One region of the Rhizobium sp. BK008 genome, then DNA from elsewhere that is predicted to be linked to it. Evidence: riboswitches for the same ligand, from Rfam matches in the RefSeq annotation. Region 1 holds a riboswitch; each other region holds the start of a gene.

Region 1 (5,958 bases):
CGCTCGACATAGGTATCGACCGACATCGGATGCTTGAGGCTCATCAGGCTGGCGAGCCGCAGCGAATGCTGCCCCTTGCGGTCGCGGTGGGCGGCTGCGATCGCGGCGAGTTCGCTGTCGGCGGCCGACAGGAACAGGATCTCGCCCGGCGTCTGCCCGAGGTCGATCGCCTCCTCGCCGTCGCTGATCGTTCCCTGCTGGGCCAGAAGCAGATGCATTGGTTTATGCCAGCTCTTCGATTGCCGTCCTCACCGCGTCCTGATCCATCTCGTGCAGGCCGATGACGACGAGGCGCGTCGTGCGCTTTTCGCCTGGAGCCCAGGCGCGGTCGAAATAATGATCGATGCGGCTGCCGACGGCCTGGAGCTGCAGGCGCATCGGCTTGCCGGCGATATCGACGAAGCCCTTGAGGCGCAGCACGTCATGGGTTGATATGATCGCCTTCAGCTTCTCGACGAAGCCGGCGGGATCGGCAACGGGTCCGAGATCGACGACGAAGCTGTCGAACTCGTCGTGGTCGTGCGGCGCGCCGTCTTCATGCTCCAGCTCATGATGCGACTTGCGATTGGCGACATCGTCCTCGGTGCCGATACCAAGGCCGAGCAGGATGCCGGCCGAGACTTCGCCGTTCTTCGCCTCGATGATCGCGGGTTTGCGCACCGTGCGGGAGGCAACCTCGTCGCGCACCCTGATAAGACCTGCCGCGTCGATCAGGTCGGTCTTGTTGAGCACGATGAGATCGGCGCAGGTGAGCTGATCCTCGAACAGCTCCTCGATCGGGCTTTCGTGATCGAGCGATTCATCCTCGGCGCGGCGCGCATCGACGGCATCATGGTCGTCGGCGAACCGGCCGGCGGCAACGGCGGCGCTATCGACCACCGTGATGACGCCGTCGACGGTCACTTGCGTGCGGATATCGGGCCAGTTGAAAGCGGCGACCAGCGGCTGCGGCAGGGCGAGGCCCGAGGTTTCGATGACGATGTGGTCGGGCCGCTGTTCGCGCTCGAGCAGCTTCGTCATCGTCGGAATGAAATCGTCGGCGACAGTGCAGCAGATGCAACCATTGGTGAGTTCGATGATGTCGTCCTCGGTGCAATTCTCCGCGCCGCAGCCCTTCAGCACGTCACCGTCGACACCGAGATCGCCGAATTCGTTGATGATGAGCGCGATCTTCTTGCCGCCGGCATTGGTGAGCAGGTTGCGGATCATCGTGGTCTTGCCGGCGCCGAGGAAGCCGGTGATGACGGTTGCAGGAATTTTCTGCTGGTTCATGAACTTAACCCTTCATTTTCAGCGGCAGGCCTGCCGCGATGAAATAGACTTCGGCGGCCTTCGCCGCGATCGATTGGTGCAGCCGGCCGGCATGATCGCGGAAATCCCGCGCCATGCGATTGTCAGGCACGATGCCGAGGCCGACCTCGTTGGAAACGAAAACGAGCCGCGCCTTCGCGGCGGCCAGGAAATCGGCGAGCGCTGCAAATTCCGCCGCCATGTCGCGCTCCTCCATCATCAGATTGGTGACCCAGAGCGTCAGGCAGTCGATCAGCACGATGCGTCCCTCGCCGTCGATGGCGCCAAGCTTGCCGACGAGATCGAGCGGCTCCTCATGCGTCGTCCAGGACGGACCGCGGTCGGCCTTGTGCTGAGTGATACGCGCCTGCATCTCCTCGTCCCAGGCCCGGCCGGTGGCAAGGTAGTGGCGGTCGAGGCCGGTCGCGGTGACGAGAGCTTCGGCGAAGCGGGATTTGCCGGAGCGCGCGCCGCCGAGGATGAAGATGGTGGTCATGCTCAGACGCTCCTCAGGGAGGGTGCGTAGCCGTGGCTTGTTCCGAGTGCACCTTTTTCGACTGCTGGGGGGACCGAGTATTCGACATAACCGGCCGAAAGCACTCCTCTTGCAGGGCTGCTTGGAGGCGTCGCGAGCGCCGCACCAGGCCGCGCTGAATTCAATCGTTCAGCCAAGACAACCTCCGTGCTGGCAACGGGCGTAGTGCCCAGGTGTGGGCTTCTGGCCCGGCACGTAATGGCAGGTCTCCTGGCTCGCGGTTATCGGCCGCGATCGGGGCAGACCGGAAACCGGTCGCCCTGATCGTGCCGGCGGATCATCCTCGCCTTCCCGGCTGCATTGGTGAAAAGGTGGACGATTCGTAGATTTAGAGGCGTCCGACCCCGGTTGATCACCATGCATCTCCAGTGGCTTTTCCGGCATATCGCCCATCCCGCCCGCTTGCATGATTGCAAGCCGCCGGCCGGAGGGGCTCGGTGCCGGATGGAAGACCTTGACCGCTCTACAGTCGCGGGGTCGGCTGTGATGAAGGCGCCCGGTTTGGGTCCGCCCCTTCACATTCCCTTTTCATCCAGAAGGGCGCAACACCGATCCGGAACCATCCGTTATGTCAGGATGGTCGGGCGACCATCCGTTGAGGGATGGTTAGGCAAGCCGGGGTGTGAAGTCAACCGGCCTTGGCGGCCGGGCAGCTCCCGAGCAGATGGCGCAACCCTATCAACACGACTTACTCTACCTAAAATATCGTCATTTATCAGAGGCTTACGTCATAAATATTTGTCCCGGGCGCCGGCTTTTCGCCGCAATTGCGTCGCAAGCGGACTGCGCGACCATCTCCGCCCTTGACCGGGCCTCTCCCCGCCTAGTTGTCTAGCCATGCTTATGAAATTGGATCGGCGCCGTTTCCGGGCGCTGCGTGTTTTCTTCGATTCGGGCCGCCTGCGGGCGCTGACCCGCCGCAGCGAGGTCGGCCTGTCACTGGCGGGCGCCGTCGTCGGCATCATCTCGGGTCTCGCCGTCACCGGTATGAGCTACGTCTCGAGCGAGCTGCATCAGCTGATCTTCGGCATCGCCGATAGCGAGCGGCTGAGCTCATCCGAGATCGAGAACAAGATGCTGCTGCTCACCGCACCCGTCATCGGCGGCGCCCTGCTCGGCCTGTTGCTCCTGGTGCTGGCGAAACGGCGCAAGAAGCCGATGGTCGACCCGATCGAAGCCAATGCGCTGCATGGCGGCCGTCTATCCTTGACTGACAGCATCATCGTTGCCGTCCAGAACCTGATCTCCAACGGGTTCGGCGCCTCGGTCGGACTGGAGGCCGGCTATACCCAGCTTGCCGCCGGCCTTGCCTCGAAATTCGGCCTGAAGCTGCAGCTTCGCCGCTCCGACCTGCGCATCCTCGTCGGCTGCGGCGCGGCGGGCGCCATCGCCGCCGCCTTCAACGCGCCGCTGACCGGCGCCTTCTATGCCTTCGAGCTGATCATCGGCACCTATACGATCGTGTCGCTGACACCCGTCGTCGTCTCAGCACTCATTTCCACCCTTGTCGCAAGGCTGCTTGCCGATGGTGATTTCACCCTCGATATCGGCAGCTTCGGCTCGGTCGTGCCGGCCGACTATATCCCGGCGCTGCTGCTCGGCGCCTTCTGCGCCGGCATCGGTATCCTGATCATGCAGGGCGTCTCCTTCGTCGAGGAACTGGCGCGCAAGAGTTCGATCGCCCCACCCTTCCGCCCGGCGCTCGGTGGCGTCATCGTCGGGCTCTTGGCGATGATCTCGCCGCAGGTGCTCTCGGCCGGCCACGGCGCGCTGCATCTCAACCTCTCCCGCGAGGTGGCGATCCCGACACTGATCGGTCTCTTCCTGTTGAAATCCCTGGCCTCGGCGATCTCGATCGGCTCCGGCTTCCGGGGCGGCCTGTTCTTCGCCTCGTTGTTCATGGGCGCCCTGCTCGGCAAGCTCTTTGCCTATTGCGGACCCTATTTCGCCGATGCGACGCTGACCCCCGTCATCTATGCCGTGGTCGGCATGAGCTCGCTTGCCGTCGCCGTTATCGGCGGACCGCTGACCATGACGTTCCTGGCGCTCGAAATCACCGGCGATTTCCCGATCACCGCGCTGGTGCTCGCCGCCGTCATCACCTCGTCCCTCGTCGTACGCTCGACCTTCGGCTATTCCTTCGCCACATGGCGTTTCCACCTGCGCGGCGAAAGCATCCGCAGCGCCCACGATGTCGGCTGGATTCGCAACCTGACGGTGGACAAGCTGATGCGCGCCGACGTCAAGACGGCAAAAGCGAGCATCACCCTGGAAGAATTCAAGCAAGTCTTCCCGATCGGCTCGGTCCAGCGCGTCGTCCTCGTCGAGGAGAGCGACAAATATGCGGGCCTCGTGCTGGTGCCGGAGATTTACGCCAATCCGACCGACGCACAGGACGAGGGCAAGACGCTTGCCGATTTCATCCACTACCGCAACGATTTCCTGCAGCCGCAGATGAATGCCAGGCAGGCGGCGGCTATCTTCGACAAGAGCGAAAGCGAAGCGCTCGCCGTCGTCAACAATCTGATCGAACGCAAGGTGATCGGCCAGCTCAGCGAAAGCTATACGCTGCGCCGCTACAGCGAGGAACTCGACCGCCGCCGCCGCGAGGTCTCAGGCGAGATTTAAGCGTCGTCGCGCCGACCGGATCGTCGTTTCAGGATACCATGTCGGCGAGCTTGAACACGTTTACCGCTTTCGAAACCCCGCGCAATTCGAAAGATCCCAGACAGTCGTTGGCGACGGCACAGGTGACGGCGAAGCTTTCCGACATCAGAAGGTGATGTCCGAGCGCGCCGCAGAGTTTTTCAAGCCGCGAAGCCTCGTTGACGGCGCTGCCGATAACCGTGAAATCAAGCCTGCCGCGTGCGCCGATATTTCCGTAGAAGACCTCGCCGAGATGCAGCACGACATCGACGCCGATGTCAGGACCTCCATCATTCCTCCGCTGACCATTCAGCACCTTGTTGGCTTCTAGAATATTCCTTGCGGAAGCCAGTGCGGCCATGCAGGCCTTTTGCGGGTCTTCAGCATCGGTCGGAAAGATCGCCAGCACGCTATCGCCCATGAACTTGAGGATCTCGCCCGAATTTTCCTCGACATGCCAGCCGATCAGCTCGAAATGTTCATTCAGAAACCCGGCGATTTCGCCCGGCTGATAGATCTCGGTCAGCGCCGTGAAGTTTCTCAGGTCAGCAAGCAGGATTGCAGCATTGATCGCCCCTCCCTTTCCCCTCTGAATATCGCCTGCAAGGATGCGTGCACTTGTCTTGGCGCCTGTATAGACGGCAAGGATATCCGATGCGGTTTTCGATGCCGCAATGCGATAACAAGCCAGCCCCAGCGCTGGGAAGAGCTTCGCGACGATCGCCAGTTGATCATCCGAAAATCCGCCCGGCCTATCGCTTGTGAGAGACAGACTGACGCCACGCAGCGCAGCCTCCTTCGGGAATTCCAGCAGGCTGACCAGGTGATCCGTGCCGCCGGCATGCGCGAATTCTGCAAGCTGCGGGTAGTCATTGACACCCTCACCCTTGGCGATGTTCCATCGACCTGATGTTTCGCCGCGGCCCAAAAGAAAATAGATCGGCGTCTTCTCGAAATTCAGCACTGCCGCACTGCCATATTCGGCATTCTCGATAGTGGTCGCACCGCCGCGCACGAAATTGGCCGAGACGCCGCCATACATGGGATGAATAGACGGCATCGAGATGCTTCCCCGCCAGATCGGAAAGCCATCCGCGATCAGCCGATCGCACAATCCGGCTATCAGCTCGCCAATATGCTCAGCTGTGATTCCATGTTCTATAAGCCGCTGAATATGATTGTTAATTTCCGAACCTCCAAATGACCGACGCAGATTATGGTCGGAAATCGGGCAAATGGACGGCGATGACCACCGGGGTTGCCACATCAACCAATAGTCGAGTCAGGCAGATATTTCTAGCCGTGGTCTCCGGCAACGACAATCAGTCATTCGCCTGCCGACGAGGAGCTGTGAGAGTGCCGCAGAAGTGAAAGATGGTGCCGCAGCGCCTACCGATATCTCACATCCTGACTGTCATGCCGCCGTCCACCGTCAGTACGTGGCCGTTGACGAAGGAAGCGGCGGCGCTTGCCAGAAAAAGCGCCGC
Region 2 (5,958 bases), on a different contig from region 1:
AGATGCCGGAGCGCGCGGATGAACCGCAGCGCCTGCGGCTGGTGCAGGGGCGCAAGCGGGGTCAGCGCATCGATCGCATCGATTGCTGCGTCGTCGAGGGCGATCACCTTCGTGAAGCGATCGCCGCCATGGACGACGCGGTGGCCGGCGGCGCGTGTGGCGGTCGTGTCGAAATGGTCGGCGAGATGCGCCAAGGTCTCGTCGATAACGCCGTGCAGGTCTTCCGTCATTTCGGCCTTCAATGGCATCTCGAATGTCTGCGATCCCCTGGTCAGGCCGAGCGAGAGCGGTTCGGCGCGGAAATCGATCACGCCCTTGCCGAGGCGTCGCGCCGCATCACCCTCCATCGTAAAAATGCCGATCTTGACGGTCGAGGAACCGGCATTGAAGGTCAGGAGGAGGTCGGTCGATGGCATGTCTTTTCAGACTCCGCGCGGGCTTGACGATAGCTGAACTTAGCGTCGGGCCTCCTGACGGAAAGGGAATATTCGGGCCTCCACGTGTTTTTGCCGCCGCGCGGCAGCCGAAGTCGTGCGATGGTCACCATCGCTTCGGCCGATCATCTCGGCCTGCCGGTCTCGACCACGCGTGTGCTGTCGTCAGGCGTCGCCGGTACCATGGCGGCGAACGGTTCCGGCCTGCAATGGTCGACCGTGCGCGACATGCTGATGGCCTGGGTGCTGACGCTGCCGGCCTCGATTGCGATCGCCTTCGTGCCCTTCGTGCCCTTCGTGATCCTGCGCCAGGTGTTTTAAGACGTCCCGTCAGGCCGTCGAGGCCAGACTGGCATTGCGATCGCTGATGAAGATGCCCGCCTCGGCGGCGGGCATCGCCTTGCCGAAGAGATAGCCCTGGCCGATGTCGCAGCCGAGCTGCAGCAGGAAGGCGAGCTGCCCATGCTCCTCGACGCCTTCCGCGGTCGTCTTGATGTTGAGGCTCCGGCCGAGGCCGAGCATGGCGCGGACGATCTTTTCCTGGCGTTCGTCGTCGCGATAGGTGGCGATGAAGCTTTTGTCGATCTTGATCTTGTCGAAACGATAGCGGGCGAGCTGGGCGAGGCTCGAATAGCCGGTGCCGAAATCGTCGAGCGCGATCTGGATGCCGGCCGCATGCAGTTCGTCGAGAATGACGGCGGCGATGGCGGGATCCTGGATCAGCGCGTTTTCGGTGATCTCCACTTCCAGGCGCTGCGGCGGCAACCGGCTTGCCGAAAGCACCTTGAGGATGCGGGAGGTCAGCAGCCTGTCTTCCATCTGCACCGGCGAGACGTTGAAAGACAACATCACATGCTCCGGCCAGGTGAGTGCGTCGCTGCAGGCCTGGGCGAGAAGATCCTCGAACAATGCAGTGATCATGCCGGTTTCCTCGGCGATGCCGATGAAAACAGGCGGCGGGATGTTGACGCCATCGTCGCCGATCCAGCGCGCCAGCGCCTCGAAGCCGCAGAGCTGGCCGGTCTTCAGATCGATCAGCGGCTGGTAGAAGGGTTTGATCGCCTTGTTGGAGATCGCGGCGCGCAGCCTGGTTTCCAGTGCGGCGCGTTCGGTCACCTTGTCCTGCATCGAAGGTTCGAAGACGAAATAGTGGTTCGGTCCGCGTGATTTCGCCTCATACATGGCGAGGTCGGCACGGTGGGCGGCGTCTTCCAGTGGTTCGGCTCCCTCGGCCCAGCGGTCGTAGCCGACGCTGGCGCCGACCTCGACGGCAAAGCTATCGATATGGATCGGCCGGGTGACCGCCTGGATCAGCAGCTTGGCAAAACGCTCCTCGCGCTGCGCCGTCAGGGCGAAGGCGACGACGATGAATTCGTCGCCGCCGAAGCGATAGACGCAATCGGCATTGCCGAGTGCACAGATGCGTCTGGCAACCTCGATCAACAGGACGTCGCCGCCCTTGTGGCCCACGAGATCGTTGACTTTCTTGAAGCCGTCGAGGTCGACGGAGAAGAGAGTGACGTTGCGATCCCACTCCTCGATCTCGGCCTCATCGTCCTTGATCGGCCGCGAGAGGATCTTGCGCTCGAAGGCGTAGCGGTTCGGCAGTTTGGTGAGATGGTCGTGGGTTGCGGTCCAATCGGCCTTTGCCTGGGCGGTGGCGCGCAGTTCCGTTTCCTTGCGCAGGTCGGCTATGCGCAGCACCGAATAGATGAAGCTCATGGCGCCGGCGATGCCGAGCGCCAGAACGAGCTTGTCGGCGCCGTACTCGCCGAAACCGGTCATGAAGTAGACAAGGCTGTCGTCAAGCTGCAACAGGGTGCAGAGGAGCCAGAGAGTAATCCCGAACCCGACGATCGAAACACATTGCCTTCCGGCCCTGCTCTGGAAAAATACCGGCACTGCGCCTTCTCCATCTCCACCCTTCGCGGAAGTAGCACGAAAGTCTGAAATGTTCGTTGAAACCAGAAGGCGAATTATCGGAGGCGGCAGCCTCCTGATGTGCCGTCGAGGGACCGTTGGCGCCAGAGGAAAACGCCGAGCGAGCCCTCTTCGTGGTTGGCAGAATGGCAGGTGCGGAAAAAACGAAGGCGAGCGTGCCATGGCATCGCTCGCCCTTTTTCGTGCTTCAGGCGGTGACGATCAGCAGCGGGACGCTGACGATGAGACCGACCAGAACTGTGACTGTGGCGACACGCATCAAACGCAGGCGCCGCGTGCGCTCCCCACTCCAATCATATGTCATTCTTCCATCTCCTTGGGATAAGGAAGTAGTCCCCGCGAAACCGGGTTCAACAGAGATGACGCGATTTGCTTGTGTAAGGCTGGATATGATCAGGACTCGCTAAAGCATCGGTCCGAAAATCGGAATCGATTTTCGGACAGCGCGATGCGAGGATTGAAAGTGTCCGAGCGTCCTTGTGCGTCCGAAAGGACGCACGGCGCTCTAATGCTGGAAGCGCAGAGACCAGCGTCGTCCATTGCTGGTCATGCGAATGACGGCGAGCGGCTCGATGTCGCTCAGCCAGAAAGAGGAGAGCGGCGCCTGAAGCACATGGGCGACCGCCGCCCGGATGACGGCTGCGTGACTGACGGCGATCACATGGCCGCCGAGGGCGGATTCGCTCTCCATCCAGTCGGCGACGCGTGTTCTCAAATCAAGAAGGCTCTCGCCGCCATGCGGGGCCGCTTCAGGATCGCTCATCCAGGCCATGAGGTTCTCAGGCTCTTCCGCCTCTATCGCGGCGATCGATCTGCCGGCCCAGCGGCCATGGTCGCAGTCGCGAAGCGCCGGATCGATCCGGGCTTGGAGGCGGAGCGCGTCAACAGTCTGGCGGGCGCGCAAAGCGGGGCTCGTGGCAACGCGATCGGCGCGGGGCAGGGCGGCCATCCTGTCGGCTTCTTCCGCCGCCTTGCCTTCCAGCGGTTCGTCGAGCGGGAACAGGGCCTTGCGGCTCGCCATCGTCGCGCCGTGGCAGATCCAGGTGAGGCGCGTATTCACGGTCGTTCTGATCTCCCGGAGTGCGGCTGTAGCGGCGCAGGACGGCCCTTGGCCGGCTTGTGAAGTTTCGTTGACAGTCTCTTCGGCGTGCAGATATAACCGTGCTGTTGCGGGTTTGGAAGCCGGTGGAAATCCGGCGCGGTCGCGCCACTGTGACCAGCGTGTCGAAAGCTCTTCGCGCTGGAAGTCAGACCCTACTGCACAAGCACTCTTTCGACTGAACGCGTCATTCCCGGAGGAATACATGTCTGACACCACTTTTGCGCCCGTCGCGGCACCGGCGCCGATCCCCCTGGGAGAGATCCTGCCATGGGCGATCTTCGGTGGCCTGCTGATGCTCATCGTTCTCTATTTTGTCGGCACCGAGGAAGGCGCGATGGCGCTGTTCAACGGGATGTATGTGCACGAATTCGTGCATGACGGCCGTCATCTCCTCGGCTTTCCCTGCCACTAAAGCGCGTCGCGATCTTTCAGATTCGCGCCTCACTTTAGGTCTTTGTTTTCGCATGTCGTTATCGCAAAATCGCTGCACACTTTTGCGCGACATGCTTTAGGGGAGTTCCTGACATGGTTGGAAATCTTCTGCTTCGCGGCATGCTCGCGGGCCTGATTGCTGGCATCCTCGTTTTCGCTTTTGCGCATATCTTCGGCGAGCCGCTGGTCGATGCGGCGATCGCCTTCGAGGAGGCGAGTGCCCAGGCGGCCGGTGAAGCTGCCGAACCTGAAATCGTCAGCCGCGCCACGCAGGCCGGTCTCGGCCTTTTCACCGGCGTCATGGCCTACAGCGTTGCCGTTGGCGGGCTCTTCGCTCTCGCCTTCGCTTTCGTGCACGGCCGTTTCAGCAGCCTTTCGGCGCGCGGCACCTCGGCCGTCATCGCCATTGCCGCATTCGTGGCGATCGTCCTCGTTCCCGGTATCAAGTATCCGGCCAACCCGCCGGCGGTCGGCAATCCCGATACGATCGGCGTCAGGACCGAACTGTTCTTCCTGATGATCGTCGTCTCGCTCGCCGCGCTGATTGCCGCGGTGGCGCTGTCGCGCCGCCTCGCGGGGCGTTTCGGTCTCTGGAATGGCGCGATCATCGCCGGAATCGCTTATCTCGTCTTCATCGGCGTCGTGCTCTATCTGCTGCCGCCGATCAACGAGGTGCCGGAGAACTTCTCGGCGATGGTCCTCTGGCGGTTCCGCACGACTTCGCTCGGCATGCATGTGATCCTCTGGACAACCTTGGGCCTTGCCTTCGGAGTGCTGGCGGAAAAGCGGCTTGCCGTTAAGGACGGGCAACGCGGCCGGCCGGCAACGGCATTTCACTGAACGCATCGAAGGGCGCCGCTTGCCGGCGCCCTGAACTTTTCGGGCGGCCATGACAAGCAGCAGAACCATACCACTCGTGTCGACGGCGTTTGCCACCGCCGTCTTTTTTTGTGTGGTTGCTGGAAGCGCTCTTGCCCATAGCCCTAGCGGCGGCGGCAGCCATACCGGACTGGATATTCCGGAAATTTCCCATGGCGAGATGGCGGTGATTGCAGACTATCGCAGTGGGATCATCGACCTTGCTTCCCGTGCCGTCGATACCAACGAGCCGTTCCGCCGCGTCCTGAACTATGCCGAGATCCAGTATTCCTATTGTCTCTGGGGCCGGGTGCCGGGCAGCGTGACGGACGAGGAAAGCCCGTTCAACGAATGCGCCCATGCCTATCTCGCGGCGGCCAAGGCGGTCTTGCTGTCGATGCGCGAGATGCCGCAAGAGAGGGCTGCCGCGAATGAAATCATTTCCGCCGTCGACGCCGACATGACGCGGCGCGGCCTTGCGCTCGTCACCTGCCGGTTCAGCGGCGAGGCCTTCAACACCGCCGATGTCATCAAGCCACACTGGGGCAAGGTGCCACTTCATCCAGCCAGCATGGCGTCGCTGACCGGGCTCGCTGCATTGTTCGGCCTTGTTTTTTTTGGGCTTCGCCACTTCCTGCGGCCGAAGGCTCAATCGTCGGAATAGCGCTGCTCGCGCCATGGATCGCCGTAGATATGGTAGCCGTTCTTTTCCCAGAAGCCAGCCTCGTCGTCGGGCATCAGCTCGATGCGGCGCAGCCATTTGGCGCTTTTCCAGAAATAAAGATGCGGCACGACCAGACGCATCGGGCCGCCGTGATCCGGCGTCAGCGGCAGGCCTTCCCAGGCGGTAGCAAGGATCGCGTCCTCGGCGGCGAAATCAGCGAGCGGCAGGTTGGTGGTATAGCCGTCATAACTGGTCAGCATGACGTAACCGGCTTCGGGTTTCGGCATGGCGAGGTCGAGCAGATCACGCGTCGAGACGCCCTTCCATTTGTTGTCGTAGCGCGACCATGTGGTGACGCAGTGAATATCGCTCATCCTGGTGCTCTGCTCGATCGCCTGGAAGGCGGCCCAGGTGAGGGTGAGCGGTGTTTCGACGAGGCCGCGCACGTCGAGCCGCCAAGTCTCTGTGGAGACAACAGGCTGCTGGCCGAGATCGAGCACCGGCCAGTTTTTGACGAGGTGCTGGCC
Region 3 (5,958 bases), on a different contig from region 1:
CGCGCCACCGGCACCCCTGAAGCCAATAGCTTCTCGCACATCTCCACCAGGATGTTGTCGATGAACCGCTCGCCGCGCGTCTCGTTCACCAGCCAGTCGAGGATCCGTCTCCTGCGGATCGGCCAGACGCCATCATCCGCTTCGACGGTAGTCCCGGCCTTGTCCAAAAGAGACGACATCAAAAACTCCTGCTGCGCCATATCGGCGAGTACTGAATTTAGTTTCAGCTGAATGTGGGCGATAGGGAAGCAAATGATAAGGGGGAGACGGCGATCAAACCTCAGAAATCCCAGTCCTCGTCCTCGGTCGCCACTGCCTTGCCGATGACATAGGAGGAGCCGGAGCCGGAGAAGAAGTCGTGGTTCTCGTCGGCATTCGGCGAAAGTGCCGACAGGATCGCCGCGTTGACCTTGCAGGCATCAGCCGGGAAAAGCGCCTCATAGCCGAGGTTCATCAGCGCCTTGTTGGCATTGTAGTGCAGGAACTTCTTGACGTCCTCGGTCAGCCCGACGCCGTCATAGAGCGCTTCGGTATATCTGGCCTCGTTATCGTAGAGTTCGAGCAGCAGCTCGAAGGCGAAATCCTTGATCTCCTGCCTTCTCTCATCACCGAGCCGCTCCAGCCCGCGCTGGAACTTGTAGCCGATATAATAGCCGTGCACCGCCTCGTCGCGGATGATCAGGCGGATCATGTCGGCCGTGTTGGTGAGCTTGGCGCGGCTCGACCAGTACATCGGCAGGTAGAAGCCGGAATAGAACAGGAAGCTTTCGAGGAAGACGCTCGCGACCTTCTTCTTCAGCGGATCGCCGGAGCCGTACTGCTCCATGATCAGCGCCGATTTCCGCTGCAGGAATTCATTCTCCTCCGACCAGCGATAGGCATCGTCGACATCGGGCGTCGAGCACAGCGTCGAGAAGATCGAGGAATAGGAGCGCGCATGCACAGCCTCCATGAAGGAGACGTTGGAAAGCACCGCCTCCTCATGCGGCGTTGCCGCATCTTCCATCAGCCTTATGGAACCGACGCCATTCTGGATCGTGTCGAGCAGCGTCAACCCGGTGAAGACGCGGATGGTCAGTTGTTGCTCGACCGGCGTCAGCGTCGCCCAGGAAGGAATGTCGTTCGAAAGCGGCACCTTTTCCGGCAGCCAGAAATTACCGGTGAGCCGGTTCCAGACTTCGAGATCCTTATCGTCCTCGATACGGTTCCAGTTGACGGCGCGCACGCGGCTGATCGGCTTTACGGCGATGTTCATGGTGATTATGTCCTCAATAGATCTGATGGCGCTCGGAGCCCCCTCACCCTGCCCTCTCCCCCAGGGGAGAGGGGATGTCGCGCCTGCCGCAAATGTCTTCTCCCCATCGGGGAGAAGGTGCCGGCAGGCGGATGAGGGGGCCATTTGCTTAAAGGCTCGCGGCCGAAATCAACTCACAGCGTACAAGACACACAGCCCTGCACCTCAGTGCCGGACAGCGCCATTTGGCGAAGGCGGATGTAGTAGATCGTCTTGATGCCCTTCTTCCAGGCATGGATCTGCGCCCTGTTGATATCGCGCGTCGTCGCCGTGTCGCGAAAGAACAAGGTCAGCGACAGCCCCTGGTCGACATGCTGGGTCGCCGCCGCATAGGTGTCGATGATCTTCTCCGGTCCGATCTCGTAGGCATCCTGATAATAATCGAGATTGTCGTTGGTCATGAACGGTGCCGGATAATAGACGCGGCCGATCTTGCCTTCCTTGCGAATTTCGATCTTCGAGACGATCGGGTGGATCGAGGAGGTCGAGTGGTTGATGTAGGAGATCGAGCCTGTCGGCGGCACCGCCTGCAGGTTCTGGTTATAGAGGCCGGAGGCCATGACCGCCTTCTTCAGCGCGGCCCAGTCTTCCCTTGTCGGAATATGGATGCCCGCCGTCTCGAACAGCGCCCTGACCTTCTCCGTCGCCGGCTCCCAGAGCTGGTCGGTATATTTGTCGAAATAGTCGCCGGAAGCATATTTCGAATTCTCGAAGCCCTTGAAGCTTGTGCCGCGTTCGACCGCCAAGAGGTTCGAGGCGCGGATCGCGTGATAGGTGACCGTATAGAAATAGATGTTGGTGAAATCGACGCCTTCCTCCGAGCCGTAGAAGATGCGTTCGCGGGCGAGATAGCCGTGCAGGTTCATCTGGCCAAGGCCGATCGCATGGCTCTCGTCATTGCCCTTCTCGATCGAGGGAACCGAGGAAATGTGGCTCATGTCGGAAACGGCCGTCAGCGCCCGGATCGACGTCTCGATCGTCTTGCCGAAATCGGCCGAATCCATGGCCGCAGCGATGTTCAACGAGCCGAGATTGCAGGAAATATCCTTGCCGAGATGTTTGTAGGAGAGGTCGTCGTTATAGTCGCTCGCCTCGCTCACCTGCAGGATCTCCGAGCAGAGATTGCTCATCGAGATGCGTCCGGCGATCGGGTTCGCCCGGTTCACCGTGTCCTCGAACATGATATAGGGGTAGCCGCTCTCGAACTGGATTTCGGCAAGCACCTGGAAGAATTCGCGCGCCTTGATCTTCTTCTTTGAAATGCGGGCATCCGCCACCATCTCGCGGTACTTTTCCGTCACCGAAATCTCGGTGAAAGGCGCGCCATAGACGCGTTCCACGTCATAGGGCGAGAACAGGTACATGTCTTCATTGTTCTTGGCGAGCTCGAAGGTGATGTCGGGCACGACGACGCCGAGCGACAGCGTCTTGATGCGGATCTTCTCGTCGGCATTTTCACGCTTGGTATCGAGGAAGCGCATGATGTCGGGGTGATGGGCGTTGAGATAGACCGCACCCGCGCCCTGCCGCGCCCCGAGCTGGTTGGCATAGGAAAAACTGTCTTCGAGCAGCTTCATCACCGGGATGATGCCAGACGACTGGTTCTCGATCTGCTTGATCGGCGCGCCGGCCTCGCGGATATTGGTCAGCGACAGCGCCACGCCGCCGCCGCGCTTCGACAATTGCAGCGCCGAATTGATCGACCGGCCGATCGATTCCATATTGTCCTCGACGCGCAGCAGGAAGCAGGAAACCAGCTCTCCGCGCTGCTTCTTGCCGGCATTGAGGAAGGTCGGCGTCGCCGGCTGGAAACGGCCGGAAATGATCTCGTCCACCATGTCGCGGGCAAGGCCCTCGTCGCCGCGCGCAAGCGCCAGCGCCACCATGCAGATGCGGTCCTCGTAGCGCTCGAGATAGCGCTTTCCGTCGAAGGTCTTCAGCGTATAGCTGGTGTAATATTTGAAGGCGCCGAGGAAGGTCGGGAAACGGAATTTCCTGGCATAGGCCTGGTCGAACAGGTCTCGCACGAAATTGAAGGAATACTGGTCGAGAACCTCCTGCTCGTAATAACCCTCGGTCACGAGGTAATCGAGCTTTTCCCTCAGATTGTGAAAGAACACCGTGTTCTGGTTCACATGCTGCAGGAAATACTGCTTGGCCGCCAAACGATCCTTGTCGAGCTGGATCCGCCCATCCTCGTCATAGAGGTTCAGCATGGCGTTCAGCGCGTGATAGTCGAGCGTTTCCGCCGCTTTCAAAGGGCGTTCGCCGGCGGGATGAGCAAAAGTGTTATGCGGTTTTGCGCCCGCATCCCGCGTCAGAGTTGTTCCCGTGTCCAAAATCGTTCCATCCCGTGTTTGACGTTGGCGACGTCGTCTTCCGTGCCCATGAGCTCGAACCTGTAGAGATACGGCACCAGGCATTTCCGCGAGACCACGTCGCCGGCGAGCCCGTATGTCTCGCCGAAATTGCTGTTGCCCGCGGCGATCACGCCGCGGATGTGTCCTCGGTTTTCCGCATCGTTCAAGAAACGGATCACCTGCTTGGGAACGGCACCCTTGCCGCCGTCGCCGCTATAAGTCGGCACAACAAGCACGAAGGGTTCGTGGATATGGAACGCGTCAACGCCACCGGTCGGAATGCGCGCCGCGCGCAGTCCGAGCTTGGCGACGAACCGATGGGTATTTTCGGATCGGCTGGAATAATAGACGATCAACCCCACCGCTTGTCCTCACTCAGGAGAGCGCGCTGATCATGTCGGGGCGGAAGCCCGCCCAGTGCTGCTCGCCGGCGATGACGACAGGCGCCTGCATGTAGCCGAGGCTGCGGACCCGATCGAGCGCTTCGGCATCCTGCGAGATATCGACGATGTCATAATCGACACCCAGACGGTCGAGGGCGCGGTAGGTGGCAGTGCACTGGACGCAGGCAGGCTTGCTGTAGACGGTAATGGTCATAGTATTCCTCGTGACGACGCGATTGGGACGCAGGACATCGATCGGAAATCTCTCGATATCCGTCGAAAAGGCTCTGTATTTTGCAGCTATGCGGCTCGTTCAGCCGCCGGGCGCGACGTGCCCTTTATATTGCGCGGGTGGCGGCCTGAATTGAGATACTGACATGACTTCACCCCGAAGTGGCTCAATGCGAAGGTTTCAGGGGCGGAGGTTCGGGCCTGCGCAACGCGATGCGGAGATCCCCGCAGCCATGCAAACGCGACCTTCCGGACACCCCGCCCGTGGACGTTTTGTTCGAGGCAGGTCTCCTGGCTCACGGGTCAAAGCACCCTGCCCCAGCCTTCCCAAGGCCTCATGCCTCAGTGACCTGAAATCGGACAGTTGCTCTCCGCTCACAGTTGCGGGGGCAGCTCCGGCGTTGTTGCGCCGTCATGGCGAAACGCACCGTATTCCCGTCTTAGCCATCGCTCCCTACGAATCGATGGAACCTCGAACACTAGATATAGTACGCCAATCCAAATTCGCGTCAACGGATGGTTTGTGCATTGCGTTACGACAGGTTTGAAATCGCTACATTCCTGTGAAGAACATGGATAACCAAAGCTTAAAGACAGCAGGCTGTGGAGAAGCCCCACGAGGGGAGCCGACCTATGACCGGTCCAAAGATTTCGGTTCGAGATCAGGCCCGAATCGTCGATGGGACATCCCGCCGGTGACGGGCGCCGGAGGATGAAGTCGGGGAATGCTTATATCTTTATCCGAAGCAGCCGCAGCGCGTTGATCGTCACCAGCACGGTGGCACCGGTATCGGCGAGGATCGCCGGCCAGAGCCCGGTAATGCCCATGATCGTCGTCACCAGGAACACCGCCTTCAGCCCCAGCGCGATGCTGATGTTCTGCAGGATGTTGCCCATCGTGCGTTTGGAAAGTTCGATCATCCGCGCCACGTCGCCGACGCGTCCGTGCAGCACGGCGGCATCCGCGGTCTCCAGTGCCACATCGGTGCCGCCGCCCATGGCGATGCCGATATCGGCAGCGGCCAGCGCCGGAGCATCGTTGATGCCGTCGCCGACCTTGGCGACGATCAAGCCCTGGCGCTTCAATTCGCCGACGACACGCTGCTTGTCCTCAGGCATCATCTCCCCGAGCCAGTCGATGCCGAGCATGCCGGCCACGGCTGCCGCCGTCCGCTTGTTGTCGCCCGTCAGCATCATCGCCTTGACGCCTGCCGATTTGAGGCTAGCGAGCCCGGCCTCGGCATCCTCGCGCGGCTCGTCGCGCATGGCGATCAGGCCGGCCGCGATACCGTTGACAAGCAGCACCGATACGCTCTTGCCCTCGTCGTTGAGCGCCGTGATGCGTGCATCCTGCTCCGCGCTGAGCGCCCCGAGCGCACGGGCAGCCGGCGGCGACAACAGGTCCAGCGTCTCGCCGCCGACCTTGCCGCTGACACCCTTGCCCGGCAGCGCTTCCAGCTCAAAGGCTGGCGGCACGGGAACGCCGTCCGCCTTGGCGCGGTTGAGGATAGCCAGGGCCAAGGGATGGCTGGATCCCTGCTCCAGCACCGCCGCGCGCGACAACACCTGCGCCTCCTTCAATCCGAAGGAAATGATGTCGGTCACCTGTGGCCTGCCCTCGGTCAGCGTGCCTGTCTTGTCGAAGGCGACCATCGTCACCTTGCCGAGCGTTTCCAGCACCGCGCCGCCC
Region 4 (5,958 bases), 150 kb from region 1:
AACGCGCAAACGCAGTGTGTATTTGATGTGTGAATAAATCATAAAGTAGAAAGGGATGCCGGAGCACACGCGTGTGATTTCGCTATCACGCCCGCTGGTGATCTGCCGCGATCAGCTGTTTTCCGCGATCGCCTCTTCGGGCTCCGTCTGCCGGTGTTTGCGGCGGCGCGTCGTCAGTTCCGCGCCGGCATCGCGCGGCAGCCGCAGGAAGGTGATGCAGGCGAGCGCCGAAATCGCCGAGACGCTGAAGAAGGCGACGTGGAAATCCGAGACCAGCAGCCGGCCGCCATGGAAGCTGCTCGAAATTTCGAGGATGCCGCCGGCGATCGCCACACCCATTGCCATGGAGATACGCTGGGCAACGGCATTGATCGCGGTTGCCTGGCTGCTGTCGGCGGCGGCGACATCGCCGAAGGCCATGGCGTTGACGCCCGAGAAAGCCATGGAGCGGAACAGGCCGCCGATCAGCAGGCAGGCCATGATCAGGAAAAGCGGGGTTTCGACGGTGAACAGGCCGTTGATGCCGAGGAAGATCGCCGCCAGCAAGGTGGTGATTGATATGACGGTGCGGAAGCCGAAGGCATTGAAGGTGCGCGAGGCGGCGAATTTCGAGCCCATGGAGCCGAGTGCGCTGACGAAGGTGACCGAGCCCGATTGCAGCGGCGTCAGGCCGAAGCCGAGCTGCAGCATCAGCGGCATCAGGAAGGGCAGCGCGCCGAGCCCCATGCGGAAATTCGAGGCGCCGAGGATCGCCGCCCGGAACATCGGGTAGCGGAACATCTTCGGATCGAGAAGCGGATAGGGTGCGCGGCGGGCATGCAGGAGGTAGAGGAGACCGGCAAGGATGCCGATCGCAACCGTGACATAACCGTAGATGACGGGCACGGCCGGCAGGCTGATCACCGAGACGCCGAAGACGAAGCCGGAGAAGCCGAGGCCGCACAGGAAGAAGCCCGGGAAATCCATCGGCCGCGGGCTGCGCGGCTCGACCGCCGGCAGGAAACGGGTGACGAGGATGATGCCGAGCACGCCGATTGGGACGTTGATCCAGAAGATCCAGTGCCAGGTGAGATAGGTGGTGAGGAAACCGCCGATCGGCGGCCCCATGATCGGGCCGATCAAGGCGGGAATGGTGAGCCAGGCCATGGCGTCGACGAGTTCGTGGCGCGGCGTCCCCCGGACCAAAAGCAAGCGGCTGACAGGCGTCATCATCGAGCCGCCGGCGCCCTGGATCAGCCGCGAGATGACAAAGGCCGTGATCGAGTTGGAGAAAGCGCAGGCGACCGAGCCGATCATGAAGACGAAGATCGCCATGCGGAAGATGTTGCGCGCACCGAACCGATCGGACATCCAGCCGCTGATCGGGATGAAGATCGCCAGTGCCACGAGATAGCTGGTGACGGCGAGCTTCAGCGCGATCGGCGAGGTGCCGATATCGGCTGCGATCGCCGGCAGGCTGGTGGCGATCACGGTCGAATCCATCTGTTCCATGAACAGGGCGACCGCAAGGATCATGGGCGTGAGGCGGGGCACGGGCAACCCGGATGCTGCGAGGGACTGTATCGTCCATACGCCTTCGGTGGTGATAAGGCCATAGAAACTATGGATGAAGGAGCTTGTCGAGCCGCTTCAAACCGACGCGGGAGGGTGCGTGGCTCAACGTGGTTCCCGACTGCGTCCTCGGGCCGGCTTGCCGTCGCCGCGCTTTCCTGAAATAGATGCGCCGTCAGGTGCCCGCCATCAACGCGGGAGAATCGGGAATCCGGTGCAAGGCCGGAACGTGCCCAACGCTGTAAGGCCGACGCTTGCCGCTTCATCTCGCCACTGGCTTCTCGCCGGGAAGGCTGCGGCAGACGGATGACGCCGAGTCAGAAGACCGGCCTGGCAAGATTGACCGATCCGCGCGGACGGCGGGCGGTTGCGTTGTTGGGGATTTGACGATGCGACCCTTTGATGAGGATGCCCTTTCGGCGGCGTCCGGTTTTTCCTTGGCCGAGCGCGAGGCCGTCTATCACGCGATCAAGACGCGGCGCGACGTTCGCAGCCAGTTCCTGCCCGATCCCTTGCCTGACGATGTTGTGGAGCGGCTGCTGACGGCCGCCCATCATGCGCCCTCCGTCGGCTTCATGCAGCCGTGGAATTTCATTCTGGTGAAAAGTGCCGCGGTCCGGGCGCGCGTCCAGGACGCCTTTGTGAAGGCCAATGAGGAGGCGGCGCTGATGTTTACCGGCGAGCGGCGACAGGCATACCGCTCCCTCAAGCTCGAAGGCATCACCGAGGCACCGCTCGGCATATGCGTGACCTGCGACCCCACCCGCAGCGGCAGCGTGGTGCTGGGGCGCACCCACAATCCCAGGATGGATAGCTATTCCACAGTCTGCGCCATCCAGAATCTCTGGCTTGCGGCGCGGGCGGAAGGGGTCGGCATCGGCTGGGTCAGCATTTTTCGCGAAGGCGATCTGAAAAGCATTCTCGGCATACCCGAGCATATCGAGGTGGTCGCCTGGCTCTGTGCCGGTTTCGTCGATCGGCTTTATGACGAGCCGGAACTCTCCGTCAAAGGCTGGCGGCAGCGTCTGCCGCTCCAAGAGCTCGTCTTCCATGACGGGTGGGGACGCAACGACCCGTAGCAATCACTGCTGTTGAGGCTGCGGCCCCGGTGTTGCCGGATTGGCTAGGTCGATCGAGCCTTGATCACCGGCAAGAAATTGCGGGCCGACCTGGCGGACCTTGTTCTGCACGGGATCGTAGGGGCGCTCCGGGACGGATGGTTGCGGTGGGGCTGCGGCAGCATCCTTCGCCGTGGGATTGGTGCGGATGGTGGTGATCGAACCTTGTTGCGGCGGTTCGCTTGACGGCTGCTTGCCGCGCATCTCATCGTAGTAGGCGGTGAGATTGCAGGCGCAGGAGGACTTTTCCCCCGGCGTGCGGTTCTTGTAGGCAAAGGCGTTTTTCATGGCGCTGTAGGGCGTGCCCGTTGCGACCGAGATCATGTTCGAGGCTTCGGTGCTCGTCACGTCACGATAGAACAGCTCTGTCTCGATACCCGGGCACATCTTGGCGCACGTCTGGGCGTCGCGGCCGAAATCGACCGAAGTGGCGTTCGAGCTGATCGGGAAGAAGCCGCCGTCGCAGGTGCGCACACACATGGTGCTGACCGGCGAGAGCATTTCGGCCCGCGGCAGGCCGTAGCGCGGATCGACCTCTTCACCGCCGCCGAGCGGAATGAAGGTATCGGTGCGCATCGCCTGCTCCTCGATGCTCGGGGCGGGGTCGGCGGCGCTGCGATCGCTCGGGGCATAGAAGTTTTCGCTGTTGCAGCCATTGCGATCGAGCGCGGCGATCAGTTCACGGCGCGTCCCATCATCGCCGCTCTGGCCGGCCAGCTCGTTACGGCGGTCCTGGAGATATTGGATATTGTCGATCATGCGGCCTTCGGACTGCGAGAGTTCACCGCAATAATCGGCATTCTCGCCGCCGATCACGACCATGCTGCCCGAGGTGCAGCCATTGTTGCGCAGCTCGTTGCGAACCTTGCGCAGCTCGAGGTTCTGCTCGGCCATGGCGCTGGCATATTGGCGCGCTTCCCGGCCGTTGCTATTGCCGATCGATCGCGGCAGATCGGCGAGACGGCCGCGCAGGTCCTCGCAGACAGCGCTCGTCTGGGCGGCGGCCGGCGCTGCGAAGGCGAGGAGGAGGGCAAGAGACAAGTTTCGGCGTTTCACGGCGTCGTCCGGGGTGAGCAAAAAGTCGATCGGTCGATTGCGGCCTCGATCGCCGCGCATTGTCTCTTAAGGCGTTTCTCTTAATGAGCTTGGAGAAAATCCTAGCGCATTTTCGCGATCTTATCCAGCAGACGCGGGTAATCTTCCGTAAGGGGAGGTCGGGGCAGATTCATTGTCCATGATCCACATTGCCCTACAGTTCTCGGTCGGGGCGGGCACTGTTGCCGCCACCATCGTCAATGGTTGACACAACGCAGAGGTACAGTTCGAATGTCCGCTTCGGGGCGAGCAGGCAGTCGCAAATTGCGCTGGCGCAGCGAAGGCAAAAAGCGGAGAAAATGACGAGCATTTCCAACAAGCTTCACTTCCCTGCAACAACAGTCGGAATATCGGAAGGCCAACATGGCCTCCACCTCTTCGTCGACGGTTGCTACGAACCCGGCTCCGGGCATGGGGGTTGGGCTTTTGTCGCTTATCGCGATGCCGTGGAGATCGCCTCCGGCTTCGGCGGCGTCGAAGATTCCGCCAATAATTCGATTGAATTGGCCGCCGTCCTCGAGGCGGCAATATGGATCAATAGCCAAACGACAGGCGAAGCTGCGACCATCTGGTCGGATTCCGTCTACGTCGTCAAAGGCTGCAACAGCCGGCGGCATATCTGGAAGAACAATGGCTGGAAGAAAAGCAGCCCGAATGGCAATGGCCGAAGCCGAACGATCGCCAATGCGGAACTCTGGAAAGCGGTTGACCTTCAGCTGTCCCAGAACGGTCTGGTGGCAATTGCCTGGTGCAAAGGCCATTTCGGCATCGCCGGCAACGAACGTGCGGACGCGCTTGCGGATAGAGGGCGCCTTTCGTTACAAGGCGCCCGATAGCTGTTTCATATCAACCGGTTGCAGATGCCCAGGACAAGCCTGAGCATGACGAAATGAGGAGCCGGCTTAGGCCGGCTGCGATGCTTCGACGACGGCGAGTGCCGCCATGTTGACGACGCCGCGGGAGGTGACCGAAGGGGCAAGGATGTGTGCGGGCAGGGCCGTGCCGAGCAGGATCGGTCCGACATGCAGGCCGTCGGTCATCGACTTGACGACACCAAGCGTGATGTTGGCGGCATCGAGGTTCGGGAAGACCAGGAGGTTCGCTTCGTCGTGCAAGGTCGTGTCCGGCATGACGCGCTTGCGCAGCGCTTCGGTGATGGCGCTTTCGCCGTGCATTTCGCCGTCGACTTCGAGATCGGGAGCGGCGTCGCGCACGAGCTGCAGAGCGCTGCGCATTTTCGTGGCGCTTTCGGATTCGCGCGAGCCGAAGTTCGAATGCGAGACGAGGGCGGCGCGCGGGGTGATGCCGAAACGGCGGATTTCCTCGGCCGCCAGCACCGTCGCCTCGGCAACCTCCTCGGCGGTCGGATTGAAGGTGACGTAGGTGTCGGTGAAGAAGGTGGCGCCGCGCTGCGAGATCATCAGGCTGAGCGCCGAGAAATCACGGACGTCCTTGCGCTTGCCGATGATCAGGCGGACATCGCGCAGGTGCTTCTCGTAGCGGCCTTCGAGGCCGCAGATCAGCGCATCGGCCTCACCGCGCCGCAGCGCCAGCGCGCCGATGACGGTGGTGTTGGTGCGCACGATGGTGCGGGCGGCTTCGGGAATGACGCCGCGGCGGCCGACGAGCGAGAAATAGAGATCGACATATTCACGGAAGCGCGGATCGTCTTCCGGGTTGATCACCTCGAAATCCTGCAGCGGCCGGATGCGCAGCCCGTAACGCTTGAGGCGCGTTTCGATGACCTGCGGGCGGCCGATGAGGATCGGTTCGGCGAGGCCTTCCTCGAGCAGCACCTGGGCGGCGCGCAGCACGCGTTCGTCCTCGCCTTCGGAGAAGATGACGCGCTTGCGCTCTGCAGCCTTGGCGGCGGTGAAGATCGGCTTCATGACGAAGCCGGAGCGGAAGACGAAGCGGTTCAGCTGGTCGAGATAGGCGTCGAAATCCTGGATCGGGCGACGCGCCACGCCGCTCAGTTCTGCTGCCTTGGCGACCGCAGGCGCGATGCGCAGGATGAGGCGCGGATCGAAGGGCGAGGGGATGAGGTAATCCGGACCGAAGACCGGGGTCTCACCGGAATAGGCACGGGCGGCGACGTCGGACGGCTCTTCGCGGGCAAGCGCGGCGATGGCGCGCACCGCCGCCATCTTCATTTCCTCATTGATCGTCTCGGCGCCGCAATCGAGCGCACCGC

Evidence for each region. Region 1 has a riboswitch for cobalamin ahead of cobU (bifunctional adenosylcobinamide kinase/adenosylcobinamide-phosphate guanylyltransferase). Riboswitches for the same ligand answer to the same signal wherever they lie in the genome.
Region 2: another riboswitch for cobalamin. It lies ahead of FHT69_RS26175 (CbtB domain-containing protein); the one in region 1 lies ahead of cobU (bifunctional adenosylcobinamide kinase/adenosylcobinamide-phosphate guanylyltransferase).
Region 3: another riboswitch for cobalamin. It lies ahead of nrdH (glutaredoxin-like protein NrdH); the one in region 1 lies ahead of cobU (bifunctional adenosylcobinamide kinase/adenosylcobinamide-phosphate guanylyltransferase).
Region 4: another riboswitch for cobalamin. It lies ahead of bluB (5,6-dimethylbenzimidazole synthase); the one in region 1 lies ahead of cobU (bifunctional adenosylcobinamide kinase/adenosylcobinamide-phosphate guanylyltransferase).

What each region holds. Positions count from the first base shown of each region.
Region 1 covers NZ_JACIFK010000001.1:1,067,997-1,073,954, reverse strand. The annotation lists gene cobN (cobaltochelatase subunit CobN) at 1-218, opposite strand, end outside; gene cobW (cobalamin biosynthesis protein CobW) at 223-1,272, opposite strand; gene cobU (bifunctional adenosylcobinamide kinase/adenosylcobinamide-phosphate guanylyltransferase) at 1,277-1,786, opposite strand; cobalamin riboswitch at 2,008-2,404, opposite strand; gene FHT69_RS05175 (chloride channel protein) at 2,663-4,453, shown strand; gene FHT69_RS05170 (adenylate/guanylate cyclase domain-containing protein) at 4,482-5,738, opposite strand; gene FHT69_RS05165 (SDR family oxidoreductase) at 5,872-5,958, opposite strand, start outside.
Region 2 covers NZ_JACIFK010000008.1:22,996-28,953, reverse strand. The annotation lists gene FHT69_RS26195 (acetate/propionate family kinase) at 1-416, opposite strand, end outside; partial or broken gene FHT69_RS26190 (inorganic phosphate transporter) at 534-755, shown strand; gene FHT69_RS26185 (putative bifunctional diguanylate cyclase/phosphodiesterase) at 765-2,336, opposite strand; gene FHT69_RS26180 (histidine phosphatase family protein) at 2,881-3,435, opposite strand; adenosylcobalamin (AdoCbl) riboswitch at 3,524-3,666, shown strand; gene FHT69_RS26175 (CbtB domain-containing protein) at 3,680-3,889, shown strand; gene FHT69_RS26170 (CbtA family protein) at 4,003-4,749, shown strand; gene FHT69_RS26165 (hypothetical protein) at 4,799-5,431, shown strand; gene FHT69_RS26160 (sulfite oxidase-like oxidoreductase) at 5,416-5,958, opposite strand, start outside.
Region 3 covers NZ_JACIFK010000008.1:364,000-369,957, forward strand. The annotation lists gene FHT69_RS27715 (adenylate/guanylate cyclase domain-containing protein) at 1-179, opposite strand, end outside; gene nrdF (class 1b ribonucleoside-diphosphate reductase subunit beta) at 281-1,255, opposite strand; gene nrdE (class 1b ribonucleoside-diphosphate reductase subunit alpha) at 1,429-3,633, opposite strand; gene nrdI (class Ib ribonucleoside-diphosphate reductase assembly flavoprotein NrdI) at 3,612-4,016, opposite strand; gene nrdH (glutaredoxin-like protein NrdH) at 4,030-4,251, opposite strand; cobalamin riboswitch at 4,532-4,758, opposite strand; gene FHT69_RS27740 (heavy metal translocating P-type ATPase) at 4,998-5,958, opposite strand, start outside.
Region 4 covers NZ_JACIFK010000001.1:1,220,376-1,226,333, forward strand. The annotation lists gene FHT69_RS05925 (DHA2 family efflux MFS transporter permease subunit) at 112-1,515, opposite strand; cobalamin riboswitch at 1,712-1,900, shown strand; gene bluB (5,6-dimethylbenzimidazole synthase) at 1,941-2,630, shown strand; gene FHT69_RS05935 (DUF2865 domain-containing protein) at 2,634-3,725, opposite strand; gene FHT69_RS05940 (ribonuclease H) at 4,064-4,600, shown strand; gene FHT69_RS05945 (NADP-dependent malic enzyme) at 4,667-5,958, opposite strand, start outside.